DNA from 3 places in the Sinorhizobium sp. FG01 genome. Region 1 is predicted to be linked to each of the others. Evidence: predicted binding sites of a transcription regulator. Region 1 holds the regulator's gene; each other region holds the start of a gene.
What was found. Region 1 encodes LexA, which represses DNA repair genes until DNA is damaged. Its sites were predicted from a motif close to TGTTCNNNNTGTGTTCNG; they were not measured.
Positions count from the first base shown of each region.

Region 1 (5,959 bases):
TCCGGAAAAAATCGTCGGCTTAGCCCGGAGCGCCGGTCTTGCGGCGATCGAATGGGCAGGCGACGCTCATATTGCTCCGGGCGACACGTCCAACGCCCGGATCGTCGGGCTCCTCAGCGCAAGGGCCGAACTGACGACATCCTACGGATCCTATGTCGCGCCACCGACTGACGACCTCATCGAATTCAGGCGTGCGCTCGAGAGCGCGATTGCACTCGGTGCCTCGAATATCCGCATCTGGCCAGGCACCCGCCGGCGCGATTCAAAGGACTACAGCGCAGGCGAAAGACGTGATGCCGCAAAGGCGATCCGCGACATGGGCGCCGAAGCCGCGCGCCACCGCGTGACCGTCTCGCTGGAATATCACCCGCAATCGCTGACGGACACGACCGACTCGGCAAGCCGCCTGATCGACGCGATCGCCCACGACAATGTTTATCTCTATTGGCAGCCGCGGCCCGGGCTGGAGCTCGGCGAGGCGCTCGCAGAGGTCGCCCGCATCGGTCAGCATGTATCTCATGTCCACGTCTTCGCCTGGGATCGAAATCGCAACCGTTTTCCCCTGGCATCGGCATCCGACTATTGGCGAAGCGTCCTCACGGCCCTCCCCGCATCGCGCTGGACCGGGCGACGCTTTGCAATGCTGGAATTCGTCGCCAATGACGATCCCGCCGCCTTCATCGAGGACGCCGCGACGCTCAAGCAAATTCTCCTCGAGTGACATCCACGACGGCCCCGATCCTCCCCACGCGAGACGCCGGGAGGGACTGGCGCGGGCGCTCAAATCCGCCTATATAGGTGAACGGCTGGGGTCGTAGCTCAGTTGGGAGAGCGCCGCAATCGCACTGCGGAGGTCGAGGGTTCGACTCCCTTCGACTCCACCAAACGACCTTTGTCCGACCCGGAGACATAGGTAACAGAACATCGCTAAGACATCAGCGACATCTCTGTAGCGGGCCGATCCGACGTGGCTCGTCACCCTCGGACGACCACCACTTCAGACTGTGTTCGCAGCAGACCCATTGCGAACGCGAATTCCGTTAAGAAGCGAGCGACCCGAAGTCAGAGGGAGCGGTGTTTTCCACCCGATGTGCCGTCTTCCCGCCTTGCCCCTCGCTTGCCAAAGAGCCTGATTTGAGAGAGACTTAGCACCTGGCATCATTGCATATCGGCAACTCCCGCAAGTGGGGACTACCATGCCTCTCAAATCTCTGATCGCCGCCGCCTTAATCGCTCTTCTCACACTTTCAGGATGCGCCACGACAGGCGCTACGGGCAACACGACCTACACCCAGTGGTACGGCCCCTACCCTGAACCCGACTTCGACGTTCTTAGCCCCGGCGGGCTGCGCCTCGCCTACTAGGACGGCTTGTCAAGACGATGCACAGCGTCGTCAAAGGTGAGCAAACGCTCGCCTATGTGTGACGCTTGCCGCACGCAAGTCTTCACCACCATCGAAACCCGCAAACCGTCCGTGCCGCCCTGATAGCGGACGCGCCTCGACGCATGAGTTCACGGAATATTAAGTGCTTGCGGAACACATATGGAACGGATAGTTTCTGTTCTTGATTTGTTTCGCGAATCTGGAGTGACGCGCATGCTGACCCGCAAGCAACAGGAATTGCTTCTGTTCATTCATGAACGGATGAAGGAATCCGGGGTCCCGCCCTCCTTCGACGAGATGAAAGATGCGCTCGATCTTGCGTCGAAATCGGGCATCCACCGGCTGATCACTGCGCTGGAAGAACGCGGTTTCATTCGCCGGCTACCCAATCGGGCCCGAGCGCTCGAGGTCATCAAGCTGCCGGAAGCCTATTCGAGCCCAGCCCAGCCGCGGCGCGGCTTCTCGCCGAGCGTCATCGAGGGCAGCCTCGGCAAGCCCCCGGCACCGAAGCCGGCGCCAACGCCGCCGGTCGAGAGCGCGTCTATAACAGTGCCGGTCATGGGCCGGATCGCCGCCGGCGTGCCGATTTCGGCCATTCAGAACAATACGCACGAGATTTCCGTGCCGGTCGAGATGATCGGCAGCGGCGAGCACTACGCCCTCGAAATCAAGGGCGATTCGATGATCGAGGCGGGCATTCTCGATGGCGACACGGTGATCATCCGCAACGCCAGCACCGCCAGCCCGGGCGACATCGTCGTCGCCCTGATCGACGACGAGGAGGCAACCTTGAAGCGATTCCGCCGCAAGGGCGCATCGATCGCACTGGAAGCGGCGAATCCGGCTTACGAAACGCGCATCTTCGGACCCGACCGCGTGAAAATTCAGGGCAAACTCGTCGGTCTGATCCGGCGCTATCACTAGGCCGATTTGGGTTCCTGTGCCGATCCTGTGTGCGGTCGTTTCGCGCGGTCGCGACGACAGAACTGTTCTCTTTGCCTTCCGTGATCTCGCTTACTGCGGCCGGCGTTTATTGGTCTCGGCGTCCGCCATGCCACCGGCAAGAAGCGCTCTCGTATTCCGGCCTGTTCAAAGCTGTTTGTGGGCGTCTTTTTTGAACGTCTCCCTCTTGCGCTCCACATGGATTCGTTTTAAACGCCCGCCATCGCTCGATTTTACGAGCACGAGAGGCCTCGTGGCGGAGTGGTGACGCAGAGGACTGCAAATCCTTGTACCCCGGTTCAATTCCGGGCGAGGCCTCCATTACACATCTAATTGCCGATTCTACGTCACGAGATCAGGTGCTCGATCCGGTGCCACGCCCTTGGCTGGTAGCAATCTGCTCCAGGGTTTTCCCACAGCTCAGGTCGATGTTTATAGCCCGTCGATCGGCGACCCAAAGTTGAATCGAGGCATTTTTCGCCTGCCGAGGCATATAAGCTTGGCGCGAACCTGCCCCGGAGCTTTAGCTGTTGAGGCGATTAGACCGGTACGCTCGACAAGACCGCCGCCAAGAGCGCCGGATGCGGCGAGGCAGTTGACAAGCGCAGATAGCGGCCGGTCGGCTTTGAATGCCGCATCAGTGCGGCGTGGACAGATTGTTCTCCGTCTATCGCGGCTGGATGCTCCAATATTCTCGCCAGCTTCGTCAGCAGCTTCGAACGCATCCGTCTGAGCTTGATGTCGTTCGCACGGCGACAGAGAGCGAAAATGCGTAAGAAACTCTTCTCTCCCGTCCCATCGACGCAGATGAGTTCATCGTAACCGCGGCGATCGGTAACGACGAAATTGCCGGGATTTACATCCATCATGACGATGTGCAGGCGGCGAAACCGTTCGAAGATTTCGTCGATCATCGTGAGATGCCTGGCGGTGAGCTGCCCCGAAAACGCCAACTGAGCGAGGGTGGGCGCGAGCTTCCCATCGCGTCTGGTTATTTTTTCCACCACGAGCCCCAGGCCGTACTCGGTCTGGGCGAAGCCGAATATCTTCGGTATCGGCAGTTCGATGGCGTCCGCGAGGGAGAACTTTCTCGCCTGCTCAAGGAATTCGTCGACTTCACGCCGAAACGTTCGATAGGCCCCGAAACGTTTGAATTGGTTGAGGAATGCAAACGCCCTCTTTGACTGGCGTGTGCCGCTTGCTTCTCTGGATCCCAGCTTCAGAACCTTGATGAGAACACTCGGATGGAGACGATTCTCGAAAATGCTGCGCTGATGGCCGGCAGCGCATTCACGCCAGTCGGAAAGTTCGATCCTGTCGTCGAACATTTTCTGAACCCCGGATTGTGACAGTTTTGTAAAAAAACTGTGTCTGGGGGAAAAGTTCAAGAGCGGCGTGCTTGGCGGCGCTATCTCTACCGTACATAGTATGCGGTAGTTGCAGTCTTGCCACTGTGACAGGGAGCGACGGGTGAAAGCAACCTTCCGGCCGTCCTCCCCGTGGGAGGAACTGCAGGCCTGTGCCCGGCCTACTTCCCGGAGTTCTCAGTGCCGCGCCGACGCGCCCACCAGACGGCGAGCTTCCGGCGGGCGCGGCGCACTGCAGGGATGTCATGCGACAATACGAGCAGGCCGAGCGGGACCATCCAGAAACCGAGAACCGGCAGAAAACCGAGCAGGCCACAGACGACGAGCAGCGACCCGATCAAGATGCGCAGGGCCGGCGAGTCGGGCAGCCGAATTCGCCAGTTGCCGAGCACGATTTGACGTGTTTGCGGATCGATGCCGAAATATCTCTTCTTGCCGCCGTTCGCCATTATGCCTCTTTAATCCAACTCCCCAACAGTTGGTGCCTTCTCCACAGGGTGACAACCGCGGCCCAAGATTTTTTTTGAAAAATCGCTTGGCAAATCGGAAAAGCATTTGTATTAGCAGCCTCACTTCTGCGGCGCAGATGATCCCTGGTAGCTCAGCGGTAGAGCACTCGACTGTTAATCGATAGGTCGCCGGTTCGAATCCGGCCCGGGGAGCCAGTTTCGAAAGAGCCATTCGCGGCGTGCGCCCGAATGGCTCTTTTCATTTGTCGTCCTTACTCGACCTTACATGAAGGTGCTTCATGCGCTTGGCGTGGCTTTTCCTGGCGCTCGCGATTGCGACCGAAGTGGTCGGTCTCACCGTCATGAAGGCCTCCTCGGCCTCGTGCGCCTATATCGGCCACGCGGTCATGTATGCCTCGATCGCCCTCTCCTACGTGTTTCTCGCAAGGGCCGTGAAGACAGTACCGGTTGGCGTGGCCTATGCCATCTGGGAAGGCTCGGGCGTGGCGCTCATCACCCTCGTCTCTGTCTTCATCTTCGGCCATGTACTGAGCGGCCGCGAAGTGGTCGGGCTTTCCATGGCAGTGCTCGGCATCCTGCTTGTCAATGCGGGCAAGGCTCACGACGACGACATCGGCGAGGAAGCCGCGCCGTGACGGCCTCCGGTCTCTCCTTCGCCTTCGCGTTCATGGCCGGCCTGCTCGATGTCGCGGCAAATCTCGCTTCGTCGAAGTCGGATGGCTTCGTCAAACGCGGATGGGGCGTGCTTTCGATCCTGCTGGTGCTCGCCGCGTTCGCCTTGCTCGCCGAGGCGGTGAAAGGCATGGAGCTTGCGATCGCCTATGCCGTGCTGGGCGGCACCGGAATTTTCGGCACGGCGATCTCCGGCCGCCTCTTGTTCGGAGAGAAGCTCAAGCCGATCGGCTGGGTTGGCCTGATCCTCGTCTTCGGCGCAGTGCTCGTGCTTCACACCGCCTGACGCGGCCGCTTGTCGGATGCCGACTGCTTGTGCTTCGGAGCTGTACCATGCGGGCCGGGCCCGGACACGAGCCAGTCGACAAGCGCGAAATAGGCGCCGTAGGGCAGGAGCCGCAGCAACTTGACGGCATAGGTGAAGCGTTTCGGGAAGGTGATCTCGAAATGTCTCGACTTCAGACCCGTGCAAATCCATTCCGCCGCCTCGTCGGCGCTGACAAGGGGGGCCGGGCGCGACAGGTTGTTCTTCACCGAGCCACGCGTCGCGATGAAGCCTGGACAGATCAGTTGCAGCCTGATGCCGATCCGGTCGAGGTCGAATTTCAGGCTCTCGGTCATGTTGATGAGGGCCGCCTTGGTGGCGCCATAGGCGGCGCTCATCGGCAGTCCGCCATAGCCGGCCACCGACGACATGATGGCGATCTGGCCATGGCCGTTCGCCTTCATGTGCTCAACCAGGGGCACGAGACAGTTGACGACGCCGTGCAGATTGACCGCGAAGCTCTTGTCGAATGCCTCGAGATGGAGGTCGTCTCCGCGCACGGGTATGGCTACGCCGGCATTGAGGATCGCCAATGCCACCCGGCCATGCTCATATTCGATCGCCGTCAGCAACCGCTCCATGTCGCGCGGGTCGGTGACGTCGCCGTCGAGAACGACGATCTTGCCCGGTCCGTCGACCTCATGCTGAAGAGCGACGAGCTTCTCGTGACTGCGCGCCGTGACGACGACCGAATAGCCTTCCCCCACCAGTCGAAGCGCAACGGCGCGCCCTATTCCGGAACTTGCCCCGGTTACCCATGCCCATCCATGCTCGGGGCGGGCGGTAAATGCAGTCATC
Region 1 is NZ_NWTB01000003.1:84,475-90,433, reverse strand. It holds gene CO656_RS03170 (sugar phosphate isomerase/epimerase) at 1-721, shown strand, start outside; tRNA gene CO656_RS03165 (tRNA-Ala) at 809-884, shown strand; gene CO656_RS30105 (hypothetical protein) at 1,197-1,364, shown strand; gene lexA (transcriptional repressor LexA) at 1,599-2,309, shown strand; tRNA gene CO656_RS03150 (tRNA-Cys) at 2,575-2,648, shown strand; gene CO656_RS03145 (YrbL family protein) at 2,867-3,655, opposite strand; gene CO656_RS03140 (hypothetical protein) at 3,856-4,143, opposite strand; tRNA gene CO656_RS03135 (tRNA-Asn) at 4,285-4,359, shown strand; gene CO656_RS03130 (SMR family transporter) at 4,443-4,799, shown strand; gene CO656_RS03125 (SMR family transporter) at 4,796-5,122, shown strand; gene CO656_RS03120 (SDR family NAD(P)-dependent oxidoreductase) at 5,110-5,958, opposite strand.

Region 2 (5,959 bases), on a different contig from region 1:
GGCTGAAGGAAAGCTGCTTGAAGAATTTGCCCGCATTGACGATCGCTTCGGGATAGTCGCGGAAAAGCCGGACCATCTCCTGCGGGCCCTTCAGGTGCCTTTCGGCATTCTTCTGGAGGAGGAAGCCGGCGCTGGCGATCGACACATGCTCGCGAATGGCGGTGACCACATCCGCAAGCGGCCGGTAGTGCGGATCGTGATAGAGTGCGTCATTGGTGGCCAGAAGCCGGACATCGAGGCTCCTGGCGAGGGCGGCGAGAACGGCGAAGTCATGCCGGTCGAAGCCGTCATAACGGGGCGCAAGGCCGAGATAGAGCCGGTTGCCGGCATGCTCCCGCAATGTCTCAAGAAGCGTGCCCAGGATTTCCGGCTGCGGCCGGCCTTCGCCCGACATGACGATCAGCAGCAGTTCCTCCTGCCATTCGAGAAGATCGGCGAGATGAAGCGTGCAGTCGCCTTTCTTCGAACGCAGGTTGCCGGCGCTGAGCAGTCGGCAGAGATGCCCCCAGCCCTGCCTGTTCCGGGGATAGGCGAGAATGTCCGGCGTGCCATCGGCAAAGACCAGGCGGGCCCCGGGCTGGAAAGGATAATTCTCCACTTTTGCCTTGGCATGGGCCCTGACGACACCGGCCACGCTGTTGCGGTCGGCGACGCCGAGGCCTGAAAGCCCGATCTTCTTGGCAAAGACGATCATCTCCTCGGCCGGCGCCGCCCCTTCTAAAAAGGAGAAATTCGTGCGCGCTCCAAGCTCGTAGAAGATCGGCGCCTCGCTCATGCGAAAACTCCGTGCATGAACCAGCGGGCTGCCGCGACTTCCCTTCCGTAAAGGCCTTCGCGGAACAGCCAGAAACGGCGGCCCTCCTGATCCTCGACCCGGAAATAGTCGCGCGTCGGATGGTCCTCCCCGTCGATCCACCATTCGGCGGCGATCCGCTCGGGACCCTCGGCGCGGGCGACGCGATACTGGGTCTTTCGCCAGTTGAAGCTGCGCGGGGCGCCGTCCGGCACCTCGGCCGTCGCCTCCACCAGTTCGGGGTAGGCGAAAACCCGAAGCGGGCGGTTTTCCGGAAAGACCCTGTCGTCAGAGCCAGGCGGCGCCATCACCGCCGCCACATTCCTGACCGCGGCAAACCCGCCCGCCCGCTCCGGCAGGTGGCTTTCGGCAAGGCTCGCCTGCATCAGGCAATCGGGGCCGAACCGGGCGGCAACCTTGTCGATGAAGGCGGCAAGCGGCTGGCTTTCCTCGGGCACGCCGGAAAAATCCTGCTGCGCCGGATCGAGCCTTTCGCTGCGCAAAACGGCCAGCCTGAGGATTTCGAAGCCGTAGCCGGCATCGAGATCGTCATGGACCGCCTGCAGCCGTTCGCGAAAGAGCGCCGCGATGCGGCCGGCATCATTCAACGGCATGGCCGCATGCGCCCGCACACGGAATACCCGTCCGTCGACGCGAAACAGAAGAAGCTCGAACAGCCGCCCGCCTTCGCCATGCCGCTCCAGCGAGGTGCGGACGTCCTTGGCAAGGTGACGGGTCAGTTCGAGAATGTATTCCTCGTCCATCAGCGGTTCGGCGAGCCGGCGCTCGGCGGCAAAGCTCGGCACCGGCAGGCGCGGCGACAAAGGTTCGTCCGCCGCGCCTCTCGCCTGATCGAGCCTGAGGAGAAGGAGGGAACCGAAGCGGCGGGCAAGCGGCGCGCGCGGCGCTTCGAGAAGGTCGCCGATCTGTTTCAGCCCGACGCGCTCGAGGGCTGCGGCGGTTTCCTCCGGCAGGCGGAGCGCCGCAACCGGCAAGGGTGCAAGAACCCGACCGGCCTCTCCCGCTTCGATGACGGCCACATCGCCGTAGCGGGCGGCGGCCCAGGAAAGGCCGGCTGCGGAGGAGACGGTCGCCCGCGCCTCGACGCCGAGCGAGAAAAGCCGGGACAGGAGATCGCTGACAAGCCCCTTCTCGCCGCCATGCAGGTGGGCGCAGCCGGTGATGTCGAGAAACAGGCCGTCCTTTCCGTCGAGCGCGACCAGCGGCGTGTAGCGGCCGCACCAGTCGGCAAGCCCTTCCAGAAAGGCCTGGTCGGCCGCCGGATCGGCGGCGATCACGTCGAGCGCCGGGCACATGGCGCGGGCCTCCGCCGCCCCCTGCCCGCGCTTCAGGCCGATCTTCTCGGCAAGCGTGTCGAGCGCGACGAGGCGCATGGCATTGTCGATCTTGGCGGCGAAAACGACCGGCGGATGATCAGGACGCCCGCGCGAAAGCCAGGAGGCGCCCCAGCGGCTGCGCGCGAGGCGGTCGGCCGGCAGGTGAGGAAAGTGGATCGACAGGATTCTCTGGCTGTCCGTTGGCCTGAAGAGCGGCGCTCCGGCGTTCGTCGAGGGGGTAGAAGCGGCGGTCATGGGCGTTCCATTCCAGAAAGATGTCGGCAGCGGCATAAGCCCTGCTTTTTTCGACAAGGAGGTGAAAGGCGGGATGGTCGATGCTGCCGCAAAGCACCGAGCCATCGGGGAGAGGACGTTCGCCGGCCGGCGCCGGCTTGATCTGGAAGCGGAAAAAGGCGCTGCTCGCCTCCTCCTTGCCCGCCTGGCGGAAGAGAAGCAGAGGCACATGACCCGCCCGGGCCCGGACATTGAGGCGCCGGCTCTCGCTCAAGGTGAGACAGGCGGGATTGCCGCGGATTTCCAGAACGACCGCGGCGAAGACCGGCACCAAAAGCGCCGTCTCGGCGACCCAGAGCGCATCCTTGACGGTGCGCGCCGCGACGAAGAGGAAGCGCTCCGGATCGAGCCCATAGGACTTGAGGCCGGGCGCATAGAGTTGCCCCGCCTCGCGGCAAGCGAGCGCCTGGCTGATCCAGAGCACCGGAGCGAGATGGCCTTTCTCCCTCCTCTCCTGCTGGTAGAGCACCGCAAGCGCCGCCACGAAGCCGGCGGCCGCGCCCGCATCGCGGGTTTCGGCATTGCGGATTTCCATCATCCCTTCGAGCGGCAGCCCGCCCTTGAGGAGACCGTCGAGCGACCCGATCCCGAGCGGCAGCACCTTGCGATGCAAGGTCCCTTCACTGCCGCGCCGAAAGCCGGCGGCATCGGCCGTCTTGGCGGTCCGCACGATTCCAGGCAAGCTGCAATTTTCAATCCGTGCTATGGTGTCACGAAGGGAAAGTATGGTTTGCCGTTGCACGGCGTTCTCGGCCATGACGGTCAACTCCCATCAAATGTTCATGTTATGTTCTTATGGATTCCAGAGCTGGCAGGAAGAGTCAACAGCAAAGAATAAGAATTTATTCCTCAGCCTCGCCTGAACAGAATTCAACACTCGAAAAACAAACGGGAAATCGCTATATGAGGGCAACAAGGAGTGCCTATGGCCCGCATTGACCAGACCGATGATTGGCGGGAACGCCACGCACCGACGCTTACCACATTCGAACAGCTTGCTTTTGAAGCCTATAGCCACCTACCGGACGAATTCCGCAAGCTGACGACGGACCTCATCATCGAAGTTGCCGATTTCCCCAGCGACGACGTCTTCGAAGACATGGCGCTCGAGACGCCTTTCGACCTGCTCGGCCTCTTCGAAGGCCGCGGCATCGGCGAACGCTTCACCATGGAGACCGGCCAGTTTCCCAACCGCATCACCCTCTACCGCCGCCCGATCCTCGACTACTGGGCGGAAAACGAGGAAACACTCGGCGATATCATTACCCATGTGCTGATTCACGAGATCGGCCACCATTTCGGTCTTTCCGACGACGACATGGAGCGGATCGAGGCGAGCGTCGAGCACGTCGGCGGTTAGGGCACAAACGACCTTCCATCGGCAAGCAACCGTCGCCTAATCTTCGATCTTGCGCGCTTCCGAGACAAGCATGATCGGCACGCCGTCGCGGATCGGATAGGCGAGGCGGGCCTTTTCCGAGACCAGCTCGTGGGCCTCGGCATCGTAGCTAAGCCGCCCCTTTGTCAGCGGACAGACGAGCAATTCGAGAAGTTTCGGATCGACCCTGCTGGCGTTTGCGTCCATGGCTTCGTCTTCACTGCAGAATGTTGTCGAGATCGCCGAAATTGCGGGCGAGTACGATCTCGGTAATCGCGATCAGCGTTTCGGCCCGCGTCTTGAGATCGGGCGCTTCGAGCAGCGCCTGCTTCTCCGCCGGCCCGTAGGGCGACATCATCGCCATCGAATTGACGAGCGTACGGTTGCTCGCCCGCTCGACGCTTTCCCAGTCGGCCTCCAGCTTGTTGGCGTCGAGATAGGCGCGGAAGGCGGCGAGCAGCGCCTCGCGGTCGACGAGGGCCTCGTCGTCCGGCCCTTCGAGATCGGCCGCGAAGGGGCCGATGCGGAAGCGGCGATAGCCGCGCACGCCGGAAATTTCGGCAAACAGCCTGTAGCGGCAGACGCCGGTGAGCGAGGTGATGTAGCGGCCGTCGCCGGTTTCGGCGAAGGAGGTGATGCGGCCGATGCAACCGACCTGGCAGAGTGCCGGCACCGGCGAGGAATCGATGTCGCTGCGGCCTTCGGCAAAGGAGGGCTGGACGATGCCGATCAGCCGGTCACCGGAGAGCGCGTCATCGAACATTGCGAGGTAGCGGGGTTCAAAGATGTTGAGAGGAAGCTGGGCACCCGGAAGCAGCAGCGCGCCCGTCAGGGGGAACACCGGAATGATCTCCGGCAGATCCTTCGGACTGAGATAACGCGCATTTCCGACATGCATTTCCGATTGCCCCTGAAGATCGCGGCGTTCCTCATTTCATAAACGCGGGCCGCACGCTCAAGAAATGGTGCATCCCTCGAAAATCTCAAGGCAAAAGCTGCGATCGGAGACGCAAAAAACGGCTCGGCTGCCGGCTGTCTTCCGGTCAGGAGAAGAGAAGAGAAGACAGCTTGCGCCGGGCGGCAATCGTCGTCGGATCCTTCGGTCCCCAGACTTCGAAGAAGGACAGGAGCTCGCGCCGGGCGGCGTCGTCCTCGAAGCTGCGGTCGCGCTTCATGATCGTCAGGAGATGCTCGGCGGCGCCGGTCCTGTCGCCCTCGACATTGCGGATCTTGGCAAGCTTCAGCCGTGCCGCGTGGTCGTCCGGGTTGTGCGCCAGTTGCTGCTCGAGAGCCACCGGATCGCCGAGCTTGCGAGCCTCCTCGATCTGATCGAGCTTCTTCGAAACAGCACCGATTGCCGCGGCTTTCGCCAGTTCTTCCGGCAGTTGCGAGAGCGCCTGGCGCGCCTCGGCAAGCTGGCCGAGCGCGATCATGCATTCGACCACGCCGGCGATCGCCTCGGTGTTTTCCGGCTCCGCCTGCAGCACGGCGCCGTAGAGGCCGGCGGCGTTCTGGGCATCGCCGGCTTCGAAAAGCGCCTTGGCGTCGGCAAGCACGGCCTCGACCTCTGCCTTGGAATCGTCGACGGCCGGGCCGGCGATACGGTCGATGAACTGCTTGATCTGGCTCTCGGGGATAGCGCCCATGAAGCCGTCGACGGGACGCCCCCCGACAAAGGCGATGACCGCCGGGATCGACTGGATGCCGAGCTGTCCGGCGATCGACGGATGGTCGTCGATGTTCATCTTGACGAGCTTTACGCGGCCGGCGGCTTCCTTGACCACCTTCTCGATGACCGGCGTCAGCTGTTTGCAGGGGCCGCACCAGGGTGCCCAGAAATCGACCAGCACCGGCTGCTGGCGCGAGGCCTCGAGCACGTCGCGGGCGAAGGCGGCGGTGGTCGTCTCCTTGATCAGGTCGCCGGCGGCCGCGGCATTCGGTGCCGGCTGCCCGCCGAACGAGGCCGAGGCCGTCATCTGGTTGCCGAAGGAACCTGCATAGGGATTGTCGCTACCGCCCATTCTTCTCTCTCCTCGCGGGCTTGCCGCCCGACTTGATGCTTTCCGCGCCAAAGATCGTATGTCAGGCCGTCACTTTCAAGACAAGCGGCTCGTGTCCGGTCGCCTCCATGAAGCGCAGCATATCGGTGGCGGCGAT
Region 2 is NZ_NWTB01000007.1:248,929-254,887, reverse strand. It holds gene CO656_RS13555 (error-prone DNA polymerase) at 1-775, opposite strand, end outside; gene CO656_RS13550 (DUF6504 family protein) at 772-2,292, opposite strand; gene CO656_RS30815 (hypothetical protein) at 2,228-3,181, opposite strand; gene CO656_RS13545 (metallopeptidase family protein) at 3,350-3,784, shown strand; gene CO656_RS13540 (Trm112 family protein) at 3,821-4,009, opposite strand; gene CO656_RS13535 (LON peptidase substrate-binding domain-containing protein) at 4,020-4,700, opposite strand; gene trxA (thioredoxin) at 4,846-5,823, opposite strand; gene CO656_RS13525 (prolyl-tRNA synthetase associated domain-containing protein) at 5,885-5,959, opposite strand, start outside.
Region 2: CO656_RS13545 (metallopeptidase family protein) is a predicted target of LexA. The motif match lies at 3,202-3,219, and genes of this name have one in related genera.

Region 3 (5,959 bases), 150 kb from region 1:
ATCGACCGGATTTCATTCACGCCGCTCATCTTGCGTCCTATCTGTGCACATGCCGGCTGCAACCCCACGCGTTTTCCGCGCCTTGCGCCGTTTTCCTTCAACCCCGCGTCTACCACGCATAGCCGCCTCGCCGATGACGCCGTCACCGGAACCACAGGCTTTTATCTTCCGCATATCATGCTGTCCAGACGGCAGCAAAAACCGGCCGATCTGATCGACGGCCGGTTGATGGCATGCAAACTGAAGTTTGGCTCTTACATGTCGGCCGCTTCGTCGCCTTCGCTCTCCGGCCCGCCATTTTCCAGGAACCGGTCGGCAATCAGCCCGGCGTTCTGCCGCAAGGCCATCTCGATTTCTCGAGCGAGATCGGGATTGTCGCGCAGGAACAGCTTGGCATTTTCACGCCCCTGCCCCAGGCGCTGGCTGTTGTAGGAGAACCAGGCGCCGGACTTCTCGACAATGCCGGCCTTGACGCCGAGGTCGATCAGTTCGCCGGTCTTGGAAACGCCTTCGCCATACATGATGTCGAACTCCACCTGCTTGAAGGGCGGCGCCATCTTGTTCTTGACAACCTTGACGCGGGTCTGGTTGCCGACGACTTCCTCGCGCTCCTTGACCGAGCCGATGCGGCGGATGTCGAGGCGGACCGACGCGTAGAACTTCAGTGCGTTGCCGCCCGTCGTCGTTTCCGGCGAGCCGAACATCACGCCGATCTTCATGCGGATCTGGTTGATGAAGATCACCATGCAGTTGGACTTGGAGATCGACGCGGTCAGCTTGCGCAGCGCCTGGCTCATCAGGCGGGCCTGCATGCCCGGCAGACTGTCGCCCATCTCGCCTTCGATTTCGGCACGCGGCACAAGCGCGGCCACCGAGTCGACGACAAGGACGTCGATCGCGCCGGAGCGAACCAGCGTGTCGGTGATTTCGAGGGCCTGCTCGCCGGTGTCCGGCTGCGAGATCAAGAGGTTTTCGAGGTCGACGCCGAGCTTGCGCGCATAGACCGGATCGAGCGCGTGTTCGGCGTCGACGAAGGCGCAGATGCCGCCCTTCTTCTGCGCCTCGGCAACGGTCTGCAGCGCCAAGGTCGTCTTGCCCGAGCTTTCCGGTCCGTAAATCTCGATGATGCGGCCTTTCGGCAGGCCGCCGATGCCGAGCGCGATATCGAGGCCGAGCGACCCGGTCGAGACGGTTTCGATCTCGACGACGCTGTCCTTCGATCCGAGCTTCATGATCGATCCCTTGCCGAACGAACGTTCGATCTGGGAAAGAGCCGCTTCAAGTGCCTTGCTTTTGTCCACCGATTTGTCCTCTACGAGCCGCAAAGAGTTTTGTGCCATTGGGTCCACCTTTAGGTTATTGGAGCTATCGAGGCAATGAAGCCGCCGCAGGAGATTTTGTACATGCTTTGTTCTATTTTGGCAATGGCACTTCAAGTCCCTGAATCAAAATAGGTATCTTGTGAGTGTTCGATTCCTGTTCACGGGCTATTGTAGCGCATTTCCACAGGCTGCGCGGCAGTTCGCACGGGCTTCTCGCCATAGCGCCGATTCGCCGATAGAGGTGTTCGAATGACGAAGCGGGAAATCACCGTTCTGGGCGGCGCCCATGTCGACCGGCGCGGCCGTATCAGCGGCACGACGGTGCCTGGAGCGAGTAATCCCGGAACCTGGTTCGAGGAGGCGGGAGGCGGCGGCTTCAACGCCGCCAGGAATCTCGCGCGTCTCGGCCACCGGGTGCGGATGATCAGCCCGCGCGGCGGCGATCCGGCCGGTGATCTGGTGGCCGCCGCGGCCGCCGCTGCCGGCGTCATCGATTGCCCATTCATCTTTCTTGATCGCAAGACGCCGAGCTATACGGCAATCCTCGAAAAGGACGGCAATCTGGTGATCGCCCTTGCCGACATGGATCTCTACGGCTCGTTCTCGCCACGCCGGCTGCAGCAGCGTGCGACGCGCGAAATCCTCGCGTCGAGCGATCTCGTGCTCATGGACGCCAACCTGCCTCAAGAGACGCTGACGGCGCTGGTCGATGCGACGGCGGGACCGCACCGCATTCTTGCCGGCATCGCCGTTTCCCCGGCCAAGGTGGTCCGGTACCGCCAAAGCCTGACCGGCCTCGACTTCCTCTTCATGAACGAGGCGGAGGCGCGGGCGCTGACCGGCGCCGAGGCCGCCGACGTAGAGGAATGGCCGTCACTGCTGCGGTCTGCAGGCCTTGCCGGCGGCGCCGTCACCCGCGGCGGCAAAGCAGCGGTTGCCTTCGACCGGGAAGGCGCCTGCCTGGCCATCCCGCCTGCCCTGCCCGCACTTGCAGACGTGACAGGCGCCGGCGACGCGCTGGCATCGGGCTTTCTCGCTGCCCGGCTTGCCGGCTTCGATCTCGCCGGCTGCCTCCGGCGCGGCATCGCCGCCGCCGTCCTGACGCTCCACTCGCCGCTAGCCGCCGCCGAGGAGATGTCGGCGGACAATCTCGCGCGGGTGCTGGCCCTTGTGCCGGAGCCCCAAATGCTGTCATGAAGTCCGCAGCCGAATTCCGGGCGGAAGGCGGAAATGCATGACGACTCCCGCCCGCCTGACGCTCCCCTCATCAGAAGCGAAAGACCATGACAAAATCCTCCTCGCCTTTCCTGCCCATCGAGTATTCCGATGAAGTCGCCGCCGCCAAGGCGCGCGGCGCGCCCATCGTGGCGCTGGAATCGACGATCATCACGCATGGCATGCCCTATCCGGGCAATCTCGAAATGGCGCGCAGCGTCGAAGCGATCATCCGCGACCAAGGAGCCATCCCTGCCACGATCGCGGTGATCCACGGCGTCCTTCATATCGGCCTCGATGACGCGAAGCTTGAGGCTCTTGCGAAAACCGAGGGCGCAATGAAGCTGTCGCGCGCCGACCTCGCCTTCGCCCTCGCCGAGCGCCGTACCGGCGCCACGACAGTCGCCGCAACGATGATCGCGGCGGCGCGGGCCGGCATCAGCGTCTTTGCGACCGGCGGCATCGGCGGCGTCCATCGCGGCGCGGAACAGAGTTTCGACATTTCCGCCGATCTGGACGAACTCGCCCGAACCGGCGTCATCGTCGTTTGCGCCGGCGCGAAGGCCATCCTCGACATTCCGAAGACGCTGGAAGTGCTGGAAACCAGGGGCGTCCCGGTCGTCACCTATGACAGCGAAACCTTCCCCGCCTTCTGGTCGCGCGATTCCGGCATCCGGAGCCCGCTGATGCTGAACAGCCCAGCGGCTATCGCGAATTTCCAGCGGATGCGCGAACTGCTCGGCGTCGATGGCGGCATGCTGGTCGCCAATCCTGTCCCGGAGGAAAGCCAGATTCCGCGGGAGGAGATGGAAATCTACATCGCGCGTGCTCTGGACAATGCGGCGAGCGACGAGATTACCGGCAAGGCGGTGACACCCTATCTGCTCGACAATCTCTTTCATATGACCGAGGGCCGGAGCCTCGAGACCAATATTGCGCTCGTCGAGAACAACGCGCGCCTCGCCGCCGAGATCGCCGTCGCATTGGCGGCAGGCGGGGCGAAGTAGAAGTAGAAGGACTTTGCGCCCGCCGCCCATAGGCGTCGGCCATCCTCTCAGGAATCCAGCATTTCCCGGACCGCCACTGCCAGTTGCTTCAGCGAGAACGGCTTCGGCAGGAAGCCGAACTTGGCATCGGCCGGCAAGTTGCGGGCAAAGGCATCTTCCGCATAGCCCGAGACGAAAATGAACTTGAGGTTCGGGTATTTTTTTCGCAACTCGCGCAACAGCGTCGGGCCGTCCATCTCGGGCATTACCACATCCGAAACGACGATATCGACGGCGCCGTCGAGTTCGTCCATGATCTCCAGCGCCTCGACGCCCGATCCCGCCTCATGAACCGTATAGCCGCGGGTTTCGAGCATCCGCTTGCCGCCGCGACGGACCGCCTCCTCGTCCTCGACGAGGAGCACGACGGCAGAATCGCCGGTGAGGTCGGTAGGCTCCGCTTGTGCAGCCGGCGCCGTGGCTGCCTCCCTTGCCGATGGGCCGGCGGCACTCGCCTCACCCGGAGCGGCTTCCTCGCGCGCCTCGGCGATTTCCACATGGCGCGGCAACAGGATGCGGAATGTCGTGCCCTTGCCGACTTCCGACTCGGGATAGATGTAGCCGCCCGACTGCTTGACGATCCCATAGACCATTGACAGACCAAGGCCCGTGCCCTTGCCGACTTCCTTCGTCGTGAAGAAGGGCTCGAAGATCTTGTCCATGATCTCCGCCGGAATCCCGGTGCCCTGGTCGGAGACTTCCACCGTGACGAAATCATCTTCCGGCAGTTCGCGGCGTCCGAGTGCGGCGACTTCGCTCGCCGGCAGGTTTCGAGTCCGCAACGTGATGGTCCCGCCTTCAGGCATGGCGTCGCGCGCATTGACGGCGAGGTTCAACAGCACCTGCTCGAACTGGCCGAGATCGGTCCTCACCGGCCAAAGATCGCGGCCATAATCGACCTCGACCTTGACATTCGTGCCCGTCATGCGGTCGACCAGCATGCGCAGGTCGCCGATGACGTCGGTGAGGTTGAGGACGGTCGGCCGCATCGTCTGCTTGCGCGAGAAGGCGAGCAATTGCCGCACCAGGACGGCGGCGCGGTTGGCGTTCCGCTTGATTTCCATCAGGTCGGCGAAAGTCGCGTCGGCCGGCCGCGCCGAGAGCAGCAGGTGGTCGGCAGAAAGCAATATGGCCGTCAGCACGTTGTTGAAATCATGCGCGATGCCGCCGGCGAGCGTTCCGACCGCATTCATCTTCTGCGTCTGTGCCATCTGGTTCTCGAGCGCCTTCTGTTCGGTGATCTCCAGCGCATAGACGATCGCCGCCTCCTCGGGCGCCTGGTCGCTCTGGTCGATGACGGCATTCACGTAGAAGCGGAAGTGGCGTCCTTCATCAGCCGGATGGAGCGAATCGATCGGCGCGATGTCGCCCTGGCGGTCCTTTGCCGCGGCGAGCGCTTCTTCGAGTTGGCCTCGCTCGGTTTCGTTCAGGACGGCGTCGATCGTTATGCCGCGCTCGACGTCGTCCTGCGAGACAAGGCCGGCGAAGAGCTTCAGGAACGGTGCGTTGGTTCTGAGGATCCGCCCGGCGCCGTCCACCGAAGCGATAGCCATCGGCGTGTTGTTGAAGAAGCGCGTGAACCGCATCGCCGCGTTCGATGCCGATTGATCGCTGTCGTCGCCCTCGCGGGACATGACGATCGTCCGGCTCTCTCCCGGCGCACCGTCGCGCGTCGAGGAAACACGGTGGATCAGCCTTACCGGCAGGCTTTGGCCATTCCCCTTGCGCAGGTCGAGATCCAGGACCTTGGTCTTCTTGAGACCGGGCTCGGCCTGTACCGACTGGATGAGCGTAAGCCCCTCGCCCGCGACAAGATCGGCGATGCTGATCGCCCCCGGCTGGAACTTGGTGAGATCGATCCCGAGCCAATCGGCAAGCGTGGCGTTGATATAGAAGATTTCGCCCTTTCGCCCGGCCGAGAAAAAGCCGGCCGGAGCGTGATCGAGATAGTCGATGGCGTTCTGCAGTTCCTTGAAAAAGCGCTCCTGGTCGTCGCGCTCGGCCGTGATGTCGGCAATCTGCCACAGATAGAGCGGGTTGCTGTTGGCATCCTCCAAGGGCAGCACGCGCGCCTTCAGGCGAAACCAATGCGCTCCTGAGCCGGTCATTGCGCCATTCGCCAGAGGTTTGAGGAGGCGGAATTCCTCGTGCCCCTGCTTGCCTTCGCGCAGGCCGTTGGTCAGCCGATAGACCGCCTCCGTCGCCTCCCTGTTGCGCGACAGGATGGTTTCCAGCGATTGGATGCCGGCAGCACCTTTGGCACCGGTCAAGGCGCCGTAAGCGGCGTTCGCGTAGACGATGCGTCCCTTGCGGTCGGTGACCACCGTGCCGTCCTCATGCGCATCGAGAAAGGCGCGTGCCAGCTCATCCGGCCGC
Region 3 is NZ_NWTB01000003.1:231,768-237,726, forward strand. It holds gene alaS (alanine--tRNA ligase) at 1-29, opposite strand, end outside; gene recA (recombinase RecA) at 255-1,340, opposite strand; gene CO656_RS03835 (carbohydrate kinase family protein) at 1,572-2,519, shown strand; gene CO656_RS03840 (pseudouridine-5'-phosphate glycosidase) at 2,606-3,544, shown strand; gene CO656_RS03845 (PAS domain-containing sensor histidine kinase) at 3,592-5,959, opposite strand, start outside.
Region 3: recA (recombinase RecA) is a predicted target of LexA. The motif match lies at 1,399-1,416, and genes of this name have one in related genera.